2 linked regions of the Actinokineospora alba genome follow. The protein of the gene in region 1 interacts with the protein of each later gene in a pairwise test. Links are inferred from orthologs where the notes say so. Each region holds a gene or a part of one and is shown in the gene's direction. Other genes may lie near its edges. The genes, in order: rlmN and ftsZ.

What was found.
Region 2: the proteins of rlmN (region 1) and ftsZ interact in binary tests that used the Escherichia coli proteins (3 or more experiments, as listed by UniProt). The link is inferred for Actinokineospora alba from one-to-one orthologs.

The regions. Positions count from the first base shown.
Region 1 is NZ_SNXU01000001.1:26,884-32,758, reverse strand. What follows is about bases 1,934-4,889. They hold rlmN (23S rRNA (adenine(2503)-C(2))-methyltransferase RlmN), read left to right. Parts: upstream 1,934-2,836; coding sequence 2,837-3,943; downstream 3,944-4,889. Other genes in these bases: C8E96_RS00140 (DUF418 domain-containing protein), read left to right, coding at 4,637-4,889; C8E96_RS00145 (TetR/AcrR family transcriptional regulator), read right to left, coding at 3,958-4,548; C8E96_RS00155 (phosphocholine-specific phospholipase C), read left to right, coding at 1,934-2,733. In the rest of the region: C8E96_RS00160 (carbohydrate ABC transporter permease), read left to right, coding at 1-151; more of C8E96_RS00155, read left to right, coding at 187-1,933; more of C8E96_RS00140, read left to right, coding at 4,890-5,800; C8E96_RS00135 (ADP-ribosylglycohydrolase family protein), read left to right, coding at 5,839-5,875.
Region 2 is NZ_SNXU01000001.1:4,254,295-4,260,150, forward strand. The notes cover bases 141-3,077. They hold ftsZ (cell division protein FtsZ), read left to right. Parts: upstream 141-910; coding sequence 911-2,245; downstream 2,246-3,077. Other genes in these bases: C8E96_RS19620 (cell division protein FtsQ/DivIB), read left to right, coding at 141-155; C8E96_RS19625 (DinB family protein), read left to right, coding at 212-718; pgeF (peptidoglycan editing factor PgeF), read left to right, coding at 2,323-3,027; C8E96_RS19640 (YggS family pyridoxal phosphate-dependent enzyme), read left to right, coding at 3,024-3,077. Outside these bases: more of C8E96_RS19620, read left to right, coding at 1-140; more of C8E96_RS19640, read left to right, coding at 3,078-3,734; C8E96_RS19645 (cell division protein SepF), read left to right, coding at 3,781-4,416; C8E96_RS19650 (YggT family protein), read left to right, coding at 4,445-4,720; DivIVA-like cell division protein Wag31, read left to right, coding at 4,770-5,567; C8E96_RS19660 (hypothetical protein), read left to right, coding at 5,634-5,856. UniProt on the Escherichia coli protein: Essential cell division protein that forms a contractile ring structure (Z ring) at the future cell division site. The regulation of the ring assembly controls the timing and the location of cell division.

The DNA.
Region 1 (5,875 bases):
CGGCCTCACGTACTGGGACAGCCTGCGCACGACGTCGAACTACGGGCTGACTGTCACCGGTGCGGCGGTCTCCGTCATCCCGCTCATCATCGCTTTCATTCTGCTGCAGCGCTTCTGGCGTTCGGGCCTGACCGCGGGCGCCGTGAAGTAGATCGCGTTTGTCTCCGCCCCTGCCAAGGAGAGAAAATGAAGCGACGTACCGTGTTGAAAGCGGCTGCCGGGTCGGCGGCCGCTTTCGCGTTGCTACCGGAAAGCGTGCGCGTCGCGCTCGCCGCGGAAGCACCCACCGGCGGGCTCGAAGTCATCGAGCACGTCGTGATTTTCATGCAAGAGAACCGCTCATTCGACCACTATCTGGGCACGCTCAAGGGTGTGCGCGGATTCGCCGACCCGGCCGCGATCCGGCTGCCCAACGGCAAATCGGTCTTCTACCAGCCCAAAGGGACCGGTGAGTTGCTGCCCTACGAGGTGGGCGATCAGTTCCTGGCCGATGTCAACCACAACTGGGGTGACGGCCATGGCGCGTGGAACAAGGGCAGGCACGACCAGTGGTATGCGAACAAGGGGAACCTGTCGCTGACCTACCACACCCGTTCCGCGCTGCCGTTCTACCACCAGTTGGCCGACGCCTTCACCGTCTGCGACGCCTACCACTGCTCGGAAATGGGCCCGACGAACCCGAACCGGATGTACCTGTTCACCGGAAAGATCGGGTACGAGCCGAACGGCACCACCCGCGCCACCGGCAACGCCTCCTGGAACAACGCGAGCCACATCGGCTACTCCTGGACCACCTACGCGGAGCGCCTGCAGGCGGCGGGGAAGACCTGGAAGGTCTACCAGGAGTGGGACAACTACGGTGACAACTCGCTGGACTACTTCATCAGCCTCATGGCCGTCGGGCGCAAGGCATTGGCGAAGACCAGGGACGCCAACGGCAACCCATACACCAAGCTGGAGTTCTTCTACTACGCCGTGGCCAAGGCCTCGACGACCGACCAGCAGAAGCTGCTCGCCGACCTCGCTCTGGGCGTGAACACGCTGACCGCCGCCGAGCGGAGCCTCTACGACCGCGCCCTGCACCGCGTGCGACCGCACCAGCTCGTGCCGACATTCAAGGCCGACATCGACGCGGGCAAGCTGCCCGCGGTGTCCTGGATCGTCGCGCCGGAGGACCAGACCGAGCACCCGTACTGGGGGCCCAACACCGGGGCGGACCTGGTCAAGCGCACCCTGGACGCCATCGCGTCGAAGCCGGAGGTGTGGAACAAGACGGTCTTCCTGCTGATGTACGACGAGGAAGGCGGGTTCTTCGACCACATGCCGCCACCCGCCCCGCCGGTCGGCGACGCCGATGGCCGCAGCACCGTGGCCACCACCGACGAACTTGTCGGCAGCGAGCCGATCGGCCTGGGCATGCGGGTGCCGATGATGGTCATCTCGCCGTGGAGCCGAGGCGGCAAGGTGTGTTCGGAGGTCTTCGACCACACTTCGGTCGTGCGATTCCTGGAGAAGTGGACCGGGATCAACGAGCCGAACATCTCCCCGTGGCGGCGCGCGGTCTGCGGTGACCTGACGTCCACTCTGGACACGTCGGCGCCGAACACCACCTACCCGGTGTTGCCCGCGCCCGTGCTCACCTCCGGACCCAAGGGCACCAACCCGGCGCCGCCCGCCGTGCAGACGTTCCCGATCCACGAGGCAGGCGTGCGCACCGCGCGGCCACTGCCCTACGTCCTGAACGCCTCCGGACGGGTCGCCGCCGACAGGTTCTGGATCGACTTCGCCAACACCGGCACCGCGGGCGCCCACTTCTATGTCTACGCAAACGCTTTCCGCACCGACGGACCATGGCGCTACACCGTCGAGGCGGGCAAGACGCTGGCGGACTACTGGCAGTCGGGCACCCCGGCAGGCAGCTACGACCTGAACGTCCACGGCCCCAACGGCTTCATCCGCCGCTTCGCCGGGAACCGGGTCACCGCGACCACCACGGGCAACGCCAACCCGGAGGTGACCCTGCGCTACTCGCCCGCCGAGGGGCGGGTCTACCTCACCATGACCAACGCGGGCACGAAGGCATGCGTGGTCACCGTCCGGACGAACAACCGCGGCGGCGGGCCGTGGACCTACGTCGTCAACCCCGGGGCCACCGCCGAGGACTGGTTCAGCACCGGCAACGGCATGAACGGCTGGTACGACCTGACCGCCACGGCCGACACCACCGACGGCTTCACCCGGCGCTTCGCGGGGCACATGGAGACCGGCGCGGAAACCACCAGCGACCCGGTGATGGGCTCAGGCTCGCTGTCGGCGGTCGTCCGGTCGTACTCCAGCCAGGAGACGGTCGGTGAGAACGGAGCCGCCGCCAACGCCGTCGACCGCAGGACCACCACGATCTGGCACACCAAGTGGAGCGGCGGCTCGGACCCGCTGCCGCACGAGATCGTCCTGGACCTGGGCACGTCCCGCACGCTGACGGGGCTGACCTACGTGCCCCGCCAGGACGGCGCCGCCAATGGCCGCATCGGCCGGTACGAGGTGTACGCGAGCACAGACGGGACTACCTGGGGCAGCGCGGTGTCGGCAGGCACCTTCGCCGACGACGCCACGTCGAAGACCGTCCGCTGCTGGCCCACCCCGGCCCGCTATGTGCGCCTGCGGGCACTCAGTGAGGCGGGCAACCGGGGTCCGTGGACCTCCGCGGCCGAGGTGATCCCGCTCGGCTGGTGATGTTTCTCGTGGGGGCGCCGCCCAAGGCGCCCCCACCGAGGAATATCGGGGCGCCGAGCCGTCGGGAGGACGCGGCTGTCCAGCATGAGACAATGGGCGGGTTATGACTTCCCTCCCTCTTGTTTTCGACGCACCTCGTCGCGGTCTTCCGCCGAGGCACCTGGTCGACCTCAGCCCCGACGAGCGCCGTGCCGCCGTGGCCGAGCTGGGGGAGAAGCCGTTCCGCGCGACCCAGCTGGCGAACCACTACTTCGGCAGGCTCACGGTCGACCCGGACGCGATGACCGACATCCCCGCCACCAGCCGCGACAAGCTGGTCGGCGAGCTGATGCCCACCCTGTTCACCGTCGTCCGCAAGATCACCTGCGACGAGGGAACCACCCGCAAGACCCTGCTGCGCGCCCACGACGGAACGCTCATCGAGAGCGTTCTCATGCGCTACCCCGGCCGCGCCACCCTGTGCATCTCCAGCCAGGCGGGCTGCGGCATGGCCTGCCCGTTCTGCGCCACCGGCCAGGCGGGCCTGACCCGCAACCTGTCGACCGCGGAGATCGTCGACCAGGTCCGCATGGGCGCCGCCGCCATGCGCGACGGCGAGCTGCCCGGCGGACCAGGACGGCTGTCCAACATCGTCTTCATGGGCATGGGCGAACCCCTCGCCAACTACAAGCGCGTCGTCGAGGCCGTGCACCGCATCTGCGACCCGGCCCCCGAGGGCCTGGGCATCTCGCACCGGTCGGTGACGGTGTCGACGGTCGGCCTGGCCCCCGCGATCCGCAAGCTGGCGGACGAGAAGATGCAGGTCCGCCTCGCGGTGTCCCTGCACACTCCGGACGACGAGCTGCGAGACACCCTGGTCCCGGTGAACAACCGCTGGTCGGTCGACGAGGTGCTGGAAGCGGCCCGCTACTACGCCGACGTCTCCGGCCGCCGCGTCTCGATCGAATACGCGCTGATCAAGGACATCAACGACCAGCCCTGGCGCGCCGACCTGCTGGCGAAGCGCTTGCGCAAGCACCTGGGCCAGCTGGTCCACGTCAACGTGATCCCCTTGAACCCCACCCCGGGCTCCAAGTGGGACGCGGCCCCGAAGCCGGTCGAGCGCGAGTTCGTCCGCCGCGTCAACGCGGGCGGAGTCGCCTGCACCGTGCGTGACACCCGCGGCCAGGAAATCGCCGCCGCCTGCGGCCAGCTCGCCGCCGAAGGCTAGAAGACCCGCCAGGCCTAATTCGCCTGAAGAACCCTCGCGACCACTTGGCGCAGGGTCTCGCGCTCGCGCTTCGGTGCGAACGATGGGTCCACCGCGACCCGGTTGAACAGGCCGTCCACCAACACCGTCAGCCAGGTCGCGGCAGTGTCGGCGTCCACTCCGGGCTCGATGCGGCCCGCCGCGGTGGCCCGCTCGACCAGCGCGGCCAGTCCGGCGCGCAGTGTCCTGTCGTTGGCCGTGACCAGCTCCGCGATCCGCTCGTCTCGATTGGCCTCGGCGGAGATCTCCAGGGCGAGCTTGGCGTACTCGTCGTCGGCCAGGTCGACGAGTAGGTCGAAGAACGCGGTCAGTGCCGCCCACGGGTCCATCGTGGACAGCTCGGCGAACAGGGCGTCGGTCTCGATCCCGTCCTGCTCGACGATCGCCGCAAAGATCGCATGCTTGCTTTCGAAGTAGTGGAACAGATTGCCCGAGCTCATCCCGGCCTCGGCGCAGATGTCGGCGGTGCGGGTCTGACCGAAACCCTTGCGCGCGAAACACCGCGTCGCGGCCGCCAGGATCTGGCGGCGGCGCGCCTCGTGCTTGGCCGGGTCCACGGTACGCATCGGTCGTGATTCAACCAGGGAGTTGACGGCGGAGGATCATCGCGTCCAATATTAGACCGACTACTCGGTTTATGAAAGAGGCATGCAGATGTCCGCACCACACCGCATCGCGCGGGTCGACGCCCTGCGCGGCTTCGCCCTGTTCGGCATCCTGGCCGTCAACGTCTGGGCGTTCGCCACCGGCTACTACGCCTCCGGGATCGCCGACCCGGCAGGCCATCCAGTCATCCAGCTGATCGTCTCGACCCTGTTCGAAACCAAGTTCTACCTGCTGTTCTCCTTCCTCTTCGGCTACAGCTTCACCCTCCAGCTCGACTCGGCGGCCCGCGCGGACGTCGCGTTCGTGCCCAGGATCATCCGCAGGCAACTCGGGCTGGCCGCGATCGGCGTCGCCCACGCCGTGCTGCTGTTCCACGGCGACATCCTCACCGCCTACGCCGTGCTCGGCATGGTGCTGCTGGCCCTGCGCGGCCTGTCCTCCCCCCGGGCGGTGCGCGTCGCCATCGGCCTGGTGCTCATCGCGGGCACCGCGTGGACCCTGCTTGGCGTACTGGACCTGTTCACCCACAGCCAAGTCGACGCCGCCGCGGTGTCGACCAGGGTCGCCGACTCCGTCGCCGGGTTCCGTGGGACGCCGGAAACCGTTGTGGCCGAACACCTTCGGCAGCTGCCCGGCACTCTGGTGGTCGTGCTGCTGGTCCAAGCCCCGAGCGCGCTGGCGATGTTCCTGCTCGGCTTCGCCGCGGGCAGGGAACGGGTGCTCGCCGAACCGGAGCGGCACCGGGCCCTGTGGTCGTGGCTGCTGCGTGCGGGCCTGCCGGTCGGCCTCACCGGGGCCGCGTTCTATGGCTACGTTGCGACCTACCATCCCGGCAGCCCGGTCGAAACCCTCGCGATCGGCGTCGGCATGCTCACCGCCCCGCTGCTCACCGGCGGCTACGTCGCCTTGCTGCTGCGCCTGTGCGAGACCCGCGCGGTTGCCGTGTTCGCCCCCGCGGGCAGGCTGGCGCTGACCAACTACGTCGCCCAGTCCGCGGTCCTCAGCGTGGTGTTCCTTGGGTACGGCCTCGGGCTGATCGGCAGGCTGCCCGCCCCCGCGGTGGTCTGCGTGACAATCGCCCTCTATGCCGCGCAGCTGGCCGTCAGTGCCTGGTGGGTGCGGCGCCACCGCTACGGCCCCCTGGAATGGCTGCTTCGCGCGGCAACCCTCGGCCGTGGCCCAAGGCGAATCCGACGCGCACTCCTGCCCTAGAGTCGGCGGCCGTTGGCGATCTTCAGGGGGACTGGCGCATGGCGGGCGATCAGAGACTCAGTCACACCGACCTCG
Region 2 (5,856 bases), 4.2 Mb from region 1 along the record:
TCGGCAACGTGAAGATCACCCTCGCGGACGGCCGGGTCGTGAAGTGGGGCAGTGCCGAGCACTCCGACCGCAAGGCCGCGGTGCTGGGTCCGCTGCTGACCCAGCCGGGCAAGGTCTACGACGTGGGCACCCCGGACTTCCCGACGATCTCCTGACCGCGAGGGCGCAAATCCGGTGTCGACCGTCGGTGCTGTCCGACAGACTCACGGCCATGACCTCGACCGAGACCCGGATCGATCCGCCGTATGTGGCGGATGAGTCCACCCAGCTCACCGCTTTCCTGGACTATCACCGCGCCACTGTCGTCACCAAGGCGGCGGGATTGTCCGAAGAGGACGCCCACCGCAGCCTGCTGCCCTCTGAGCTGATGACCGTCGCCGGGCTGCTCTCGCACCTTCGCTGGGTCGAGGCCTACTGGTTCGACGTGGTGCTCGACGGGCAGCCCGACCGCGCGCCGTACAGCAAGGAGCATCCGGACGGCGAGTTCGAGATCGCCGCCGAGCTGAGCCTTTCGCAATTGATCGACGACTACCGCGCGCAATGCGCGACGAGCCGTGAGATCACCGCGAGGCGCGGACTCGACGACGTCGTGGACTTCCGCGGGGACGAACAAGTCAACGTGCGATGGGTGATCGTGCACATGATCGAGGAAACCGCCCGCCATGCCGGGCACCTCGACGTCATCCGCGAACAGCTCGACGGCGCCACGGGCGAGTGATAAACCGGATTCCTTACGTCCCGTGACGAACATCCGCCGCGCATTACGGCGTGGCGGCTGGATCGGCGGCCGGCCAGTGCCTACCTTCCTTGCGTGGTCCGGGGTTGACATAACTCTCAGTCTCTGGTTGAGGTCGAGGGTTTCCCGTCCGGACACGATCATGCTCGACACGATTCAGGAAGGCGGCCTTTGATGACGCCCCCGCACAACTACCTCGCCGTGATAAAGGTCGTCGGCATCGGTGGCGGCGGCGTGAACGCCGTCAACCGCATGATCGAGGTCGGCCTCAAGGGCGTCGAGTTCATCGCCGTCAACACCGACGCGCAGGCACTGCTCATGTCCGACGCCGACGTCAAGCTCGACATCGGCCGCGAACTGACCAGAGGCCTTGGCGCGGGTGCCAACCCAGAGGTCGGCACCAAGGCCGCCGAAGACCACCGCGAGGAGATCGAGGAGGTCCTCAAGGGGGCCGACATGGTCTTCGTCACCGCGGGTGAGGGCGGCGGCACCGGCACCGGCGGCGCGCCCGTCGTGGCATCGATCGCCCGCAAGCTCGGCGCGCTGACCATCGGTGTGGTCACCCGGCCGTTCTCCTTCGAGGGCAAGCGCCGCGCGAAGCAGGCCGAGGACGGCATCACCGAGCTGCGCAACGAGTGCGACACGCTCATCGTCATCCCCAACGACCGGCTGCTGCAGCTCGGCGACGTGGGCGTGAGCCTGATGGACGCCTTCCGCTCCGCCGACGAGGTGCTGCTCTCCGGTGTCCAGGGCATCACCGACCTGATCACCACGCCGGGTCTGATCAACCTCGACTTCGCCGACGTGAAGAGCGTCATGTCCGGCGCGGGCAGCGCGCTGATGGGCATCGGCTCGGCCCGCGGCGAGGGCCGCGCGGTGCAGGCCGCGCAGAAGGCGATCAACTCGCCGCTGCTGGAGGCGTCCATGGACGGCGCCCACGGCGTCCTGCTCGCCATCGCGGGCGGGTCCGACCTGGGCCTGTTCGAGATCAACGAATCGGCGTCGCTGGTGCAGGAGTCCGCGCACCCCGAGGCCAACATCATCTTCGGTACGGTCATCGACGACTCCCTCGGCGACGAGGTCCGGGTCACGGTGATCGCCGCGGGTTTTGACGCGGGTGCGCCGACCCACAAGAAACTCGATCCGACGGCGCTCGGCACCCGCAGCACCACGACGGGCGCCACGGCGACCGCCAAGGCGGGTCAGGTGTCGACCGACCGGCCGGCGCCTGCCACTCAGCAGCAACAGCAGCCCGCCCCCCAGCAGCAGCACACCGGCTACCAGCAGCAGACGCCGCAGCAGGGCAACGGCTACCAGACGCAGGCGACCGCGCCCGCGGGCAACGGCATGGGCTACTCGCAGCAGGCCACCCAGGCCCCGCCGCCGGTCGGCGGCGGACAGCCGCTGCCGAACGTCCGCGGCACCCAGGGCACCCTGCCCGGCCGCGCCGTCCCGGTCGGCGACGACCCGGACGACGAGGTCGACGTACCCCCATTCATGCGCAGGTAGCACCGCTCCTGCACCATACGAACCCCGGCGTTCCCCCGCCGGGGTTCGTGTTCGTTACGGTCGACTGAGGAGTTCTGGTGCGGATTCGTCGGGTGGTCACCACACGCGATGGCGGGGCTTCCGCCGCGCCGTATGACTCGTTCAACCTCGGCGACCACGTCGGGGACGCGCCGGAGGCCGTGGCGGCCAACCGGGAGCGGCTGGCGCGTGAGCTCGGGCTGGGCCCGGACCGGCTCGTCTGGATGGAGCAGGTCCACGGGCGGACCGCCGCGATCGTCGACGGTCCGCGGGCGGAGCCGGTCGAGGCGACCGACGCCCTGGTGACCGCCGAACCGGGTCTCGCGGTGATCGCGCTCGTCGCCGACTGCGTCCCACTCCTGCTCGGCGACGCGCAGGCCGGTGTCGTGGCCGCGGTGCACGCCGGTCGCGTGGGGGCGCGGGTCGGGGTCGTCCCGGCGGCGCTCGACGCGATGCGCGAGGCCGGTGCCGACGTGTCCCGGATCGAGGGTCTCCTCGGGCCGTCGGTATGCGGCGAGTGCTACGAGGTGCCGCAGGCGATGCAGAACGACGTCGAGAAGCACCTGCCGGGCAGCGCGTGCCGCACCCGCAAGGGCACCCCCGGTCTGGATCTGCGCGCGGGACTCTGGCGGCAGCTCGCCGACGCCGGTGTCGCGAAGATCGGGATCGACCCGCGGTGCACGAATGAGGAGCGTTCGCTGTTCAGTCACCGCAGGGAAGGGACCACTGGGCGATTGGCCGCGATCACTTGGCTCGAGCCGTGACGGATCGCGCCGCGGAGATCGCCGCGAACCTCGCCGACGTGCGCGAGCGGATCGACGCCGCCTGCCGCAACGCCGGCCGAAACCCGTCTGACGTGCGGCTTCTCGCTGTGACGAAGACTTTCCCGGCCACCGACGCGGCGATCTTGGCCGACCTCGGGGTGCTTGATCTCGCCGAGAACCGTGATCAAGAGGCCGGTTCGAAGTTCGACCAGCTCAGGGAGCTCCGACCGGCCGCGAAGCCGCGCTGGCACATGGTCGGGCGGCTGCAGCGCAACAAGATGCGCTCAGTGGTCCGGTGGGCCGACGAGGTGCAGTCGGTCGACTCGACGCGGCTGGCCGACGCCCTGGCGAAGGCCGCCCAAGATCGTCCCGAGCCGCTCGACGTCCTCCTTCAGGCGAGCATCGACGGCGACCCCGCGCGCGGCGGCTGCCCCCTGGGTGATCTTGATTACCTTGCGGATCATGTAATTCGTTCGGGTGAATTAGCACTGAAGGGGATCATGGCTGTGGCGCCCCTCGGAATGGAACCTTCGAGGGCGTTCGAACGTCTAGCGGGTGTGGCACACCAGCTACAGGCGCTGTATCCAACGGCGCGTGAGCTGTCGTGCGGCATGAGTAACGATCTTGAAGAAGCGGTGGACCATGGGTCGACGTGCGTGCGTGTCGGAACTGCTCTGCTAGGGGGACGCGGGCTAGCCTCCCCTTGACGGTGCGCCATGTGGGACCACGCAAGGGGAGTCGCGGAGGAACGCCATGAGTACGCTGCAGAAGCTGAAGGCCTACTTCGGAATGGTGCCTGCCGAAGAGCTCGAGGACTACGAGGGTGACGAGTACGACCGTCGCCCCTACGGCCGCCGTCCGGAGTACCTCGACGACGACTTCGACGAGTACGCCGGAGGACGCCGACGGTGGTTCGGCGGCGCTCGCGCGGGCTACCGCGACGACGTCGACGATGACTTCGAGCCGGTCGACCGAGGCCGTCCACGCCCCGCGTGGGCAGGTCAGACCTCCGAACCGCAAACCCATGGCGCACTCGCCATGGACGCCCGTCGCGACCCGGCTCCCCGGCTGCGACAGGTTGAGCCCGCTGTACAGGCAGGTGGGTACCCGATGGGCCGCGTCGTGACACTGCACCCGAGCAGCTACAACGAGGCGCGCACCATCGGTGAGCACTACCGCGACGGCCGCCCCGTGATCATGAACCTGACCGAGATGGACGACGCGGACGCCAAGCGTCTCGTCGACTTCGCGGCCGGGCTCGCGTTCGCGTTGCGCGGCTCCATCGACAAGGTCACGAACAAGGTGTTCTTGATCTCACCGCCCAATGCCGACCCAACCGCGGAGGACAAGCGGCGGTTGGCGGAGGGCGGGTTCGCCACCCGAAGCTGAGTGATGGCACAGTTGAGCTGTGGAACCAGTGCTTCTCGCCGTTTATTGGGTGTTGTTCGCCTTCTGGCTGCTGCTCACCGCCAGGGTGGTCGTGGAACTCGTGCGCACGTTCGCACGCGAGTGGCGACCAGCCGGTGGGGTTGCGGTAGCGCTGGAGACCATCTACACAGTGACCGATCCCCCGGTGCGTTTGGTCCGTCGGTTGATACCGACAGTCCGAATCGGGGGTGTAGGCCTGGACCTATCGATTATGGTGCTGCTGCTGGTTGTATTCATTCTGATGCAACTGGCGTATCCCGGGTGATCGGGGAGACTTGGGTTGATGGCAGCCCTGGAGTGCGTGAGGTGATCAGATGTCGTTGACCCCCGCTGACGTGCACAACGTCGCGTTCAGCAAGCCTCCCATCGGCAAGCGGGGCTACAACGAGGACGAGGTGGACGCCTTCCTCGACTTGGTCGAGGTGGAGCTCTCCCGCCTGATCGAGGAGAACAACGACCTGCGCGCGCAGGTCGAGCAGCTCGACGCGCAGTTGGAGTCGGCTCGCGCCGACCTCGACGACGCTCGGTCCGGAGGTGGCGTGCCCAGCGTGGCGCCGCGTCAGGCCGAGGAGCCGCGTCGGCTTACTCCGGTTCCGCCGCCCAGTGCGCTGGAGCAGACCAGTCCCGGGGGCGGCGGTGATCACCACGTGCAGGCCGCCAAGGTTCTGGGCCTCGCACAGGAGATGGCCGACCGGCTCACCGGCGAGGCGAAAGCCGAAGCCGACGGGATGCTGTCCGATGCGCGTGCGAAGTCCGACACCATGGTCACCGAGGCGCGTACGCGTGCGGAGACCATGCTGAACGACGCCCGGACCCGGGCCGAGACCCTGGAGCGTCAGGCCAGGGAGAAGGCGACCACGCTGGAGCGCGATGCCCAGCGGCAGCACACCGAGATCATCGGCGCGGTGCAGCAGGAACGCACCACGCTGGAGAAGAAGATCGACGAGCTGCGCACCTTCGAGCGCGAGTACCGCACACGTCTGAAGACCTTCCTCGAGTCCAGCCTGCGTGAACTCGGCGACCGCGGTTCCGCGGCCCCGACGACCGAAGGCGGACGCGGTGCCGGTCAGCAGAGCGGCTACTCCTTCGGTCCGCGTGCGGAAGCGGGCTGACCTAGCGAGCCATTGATCGGGACGCCTCAGCGATGAGGCGTCCCGATCAAGGCAGTAGGGCACACGGTGCTGTACATCGTCTTGATCTTGGTGCTGGCCGCCCTCGGGTTGCTGGTCACGGCTCTGACAACGGCCAACACCCTCTGGGCTTGGCTCTCGGTCGGCATCAGCATCGCCGCCGCGGGCCTGTTGGTCTACGACTGGCTGGGCAACCGCCGCCGCAAGGCCGCCGAGCCCGAGCCGGTCGCGGAGGCCGAGCCCGAGCCGGAGTACGTCGACGAAGCTGTCG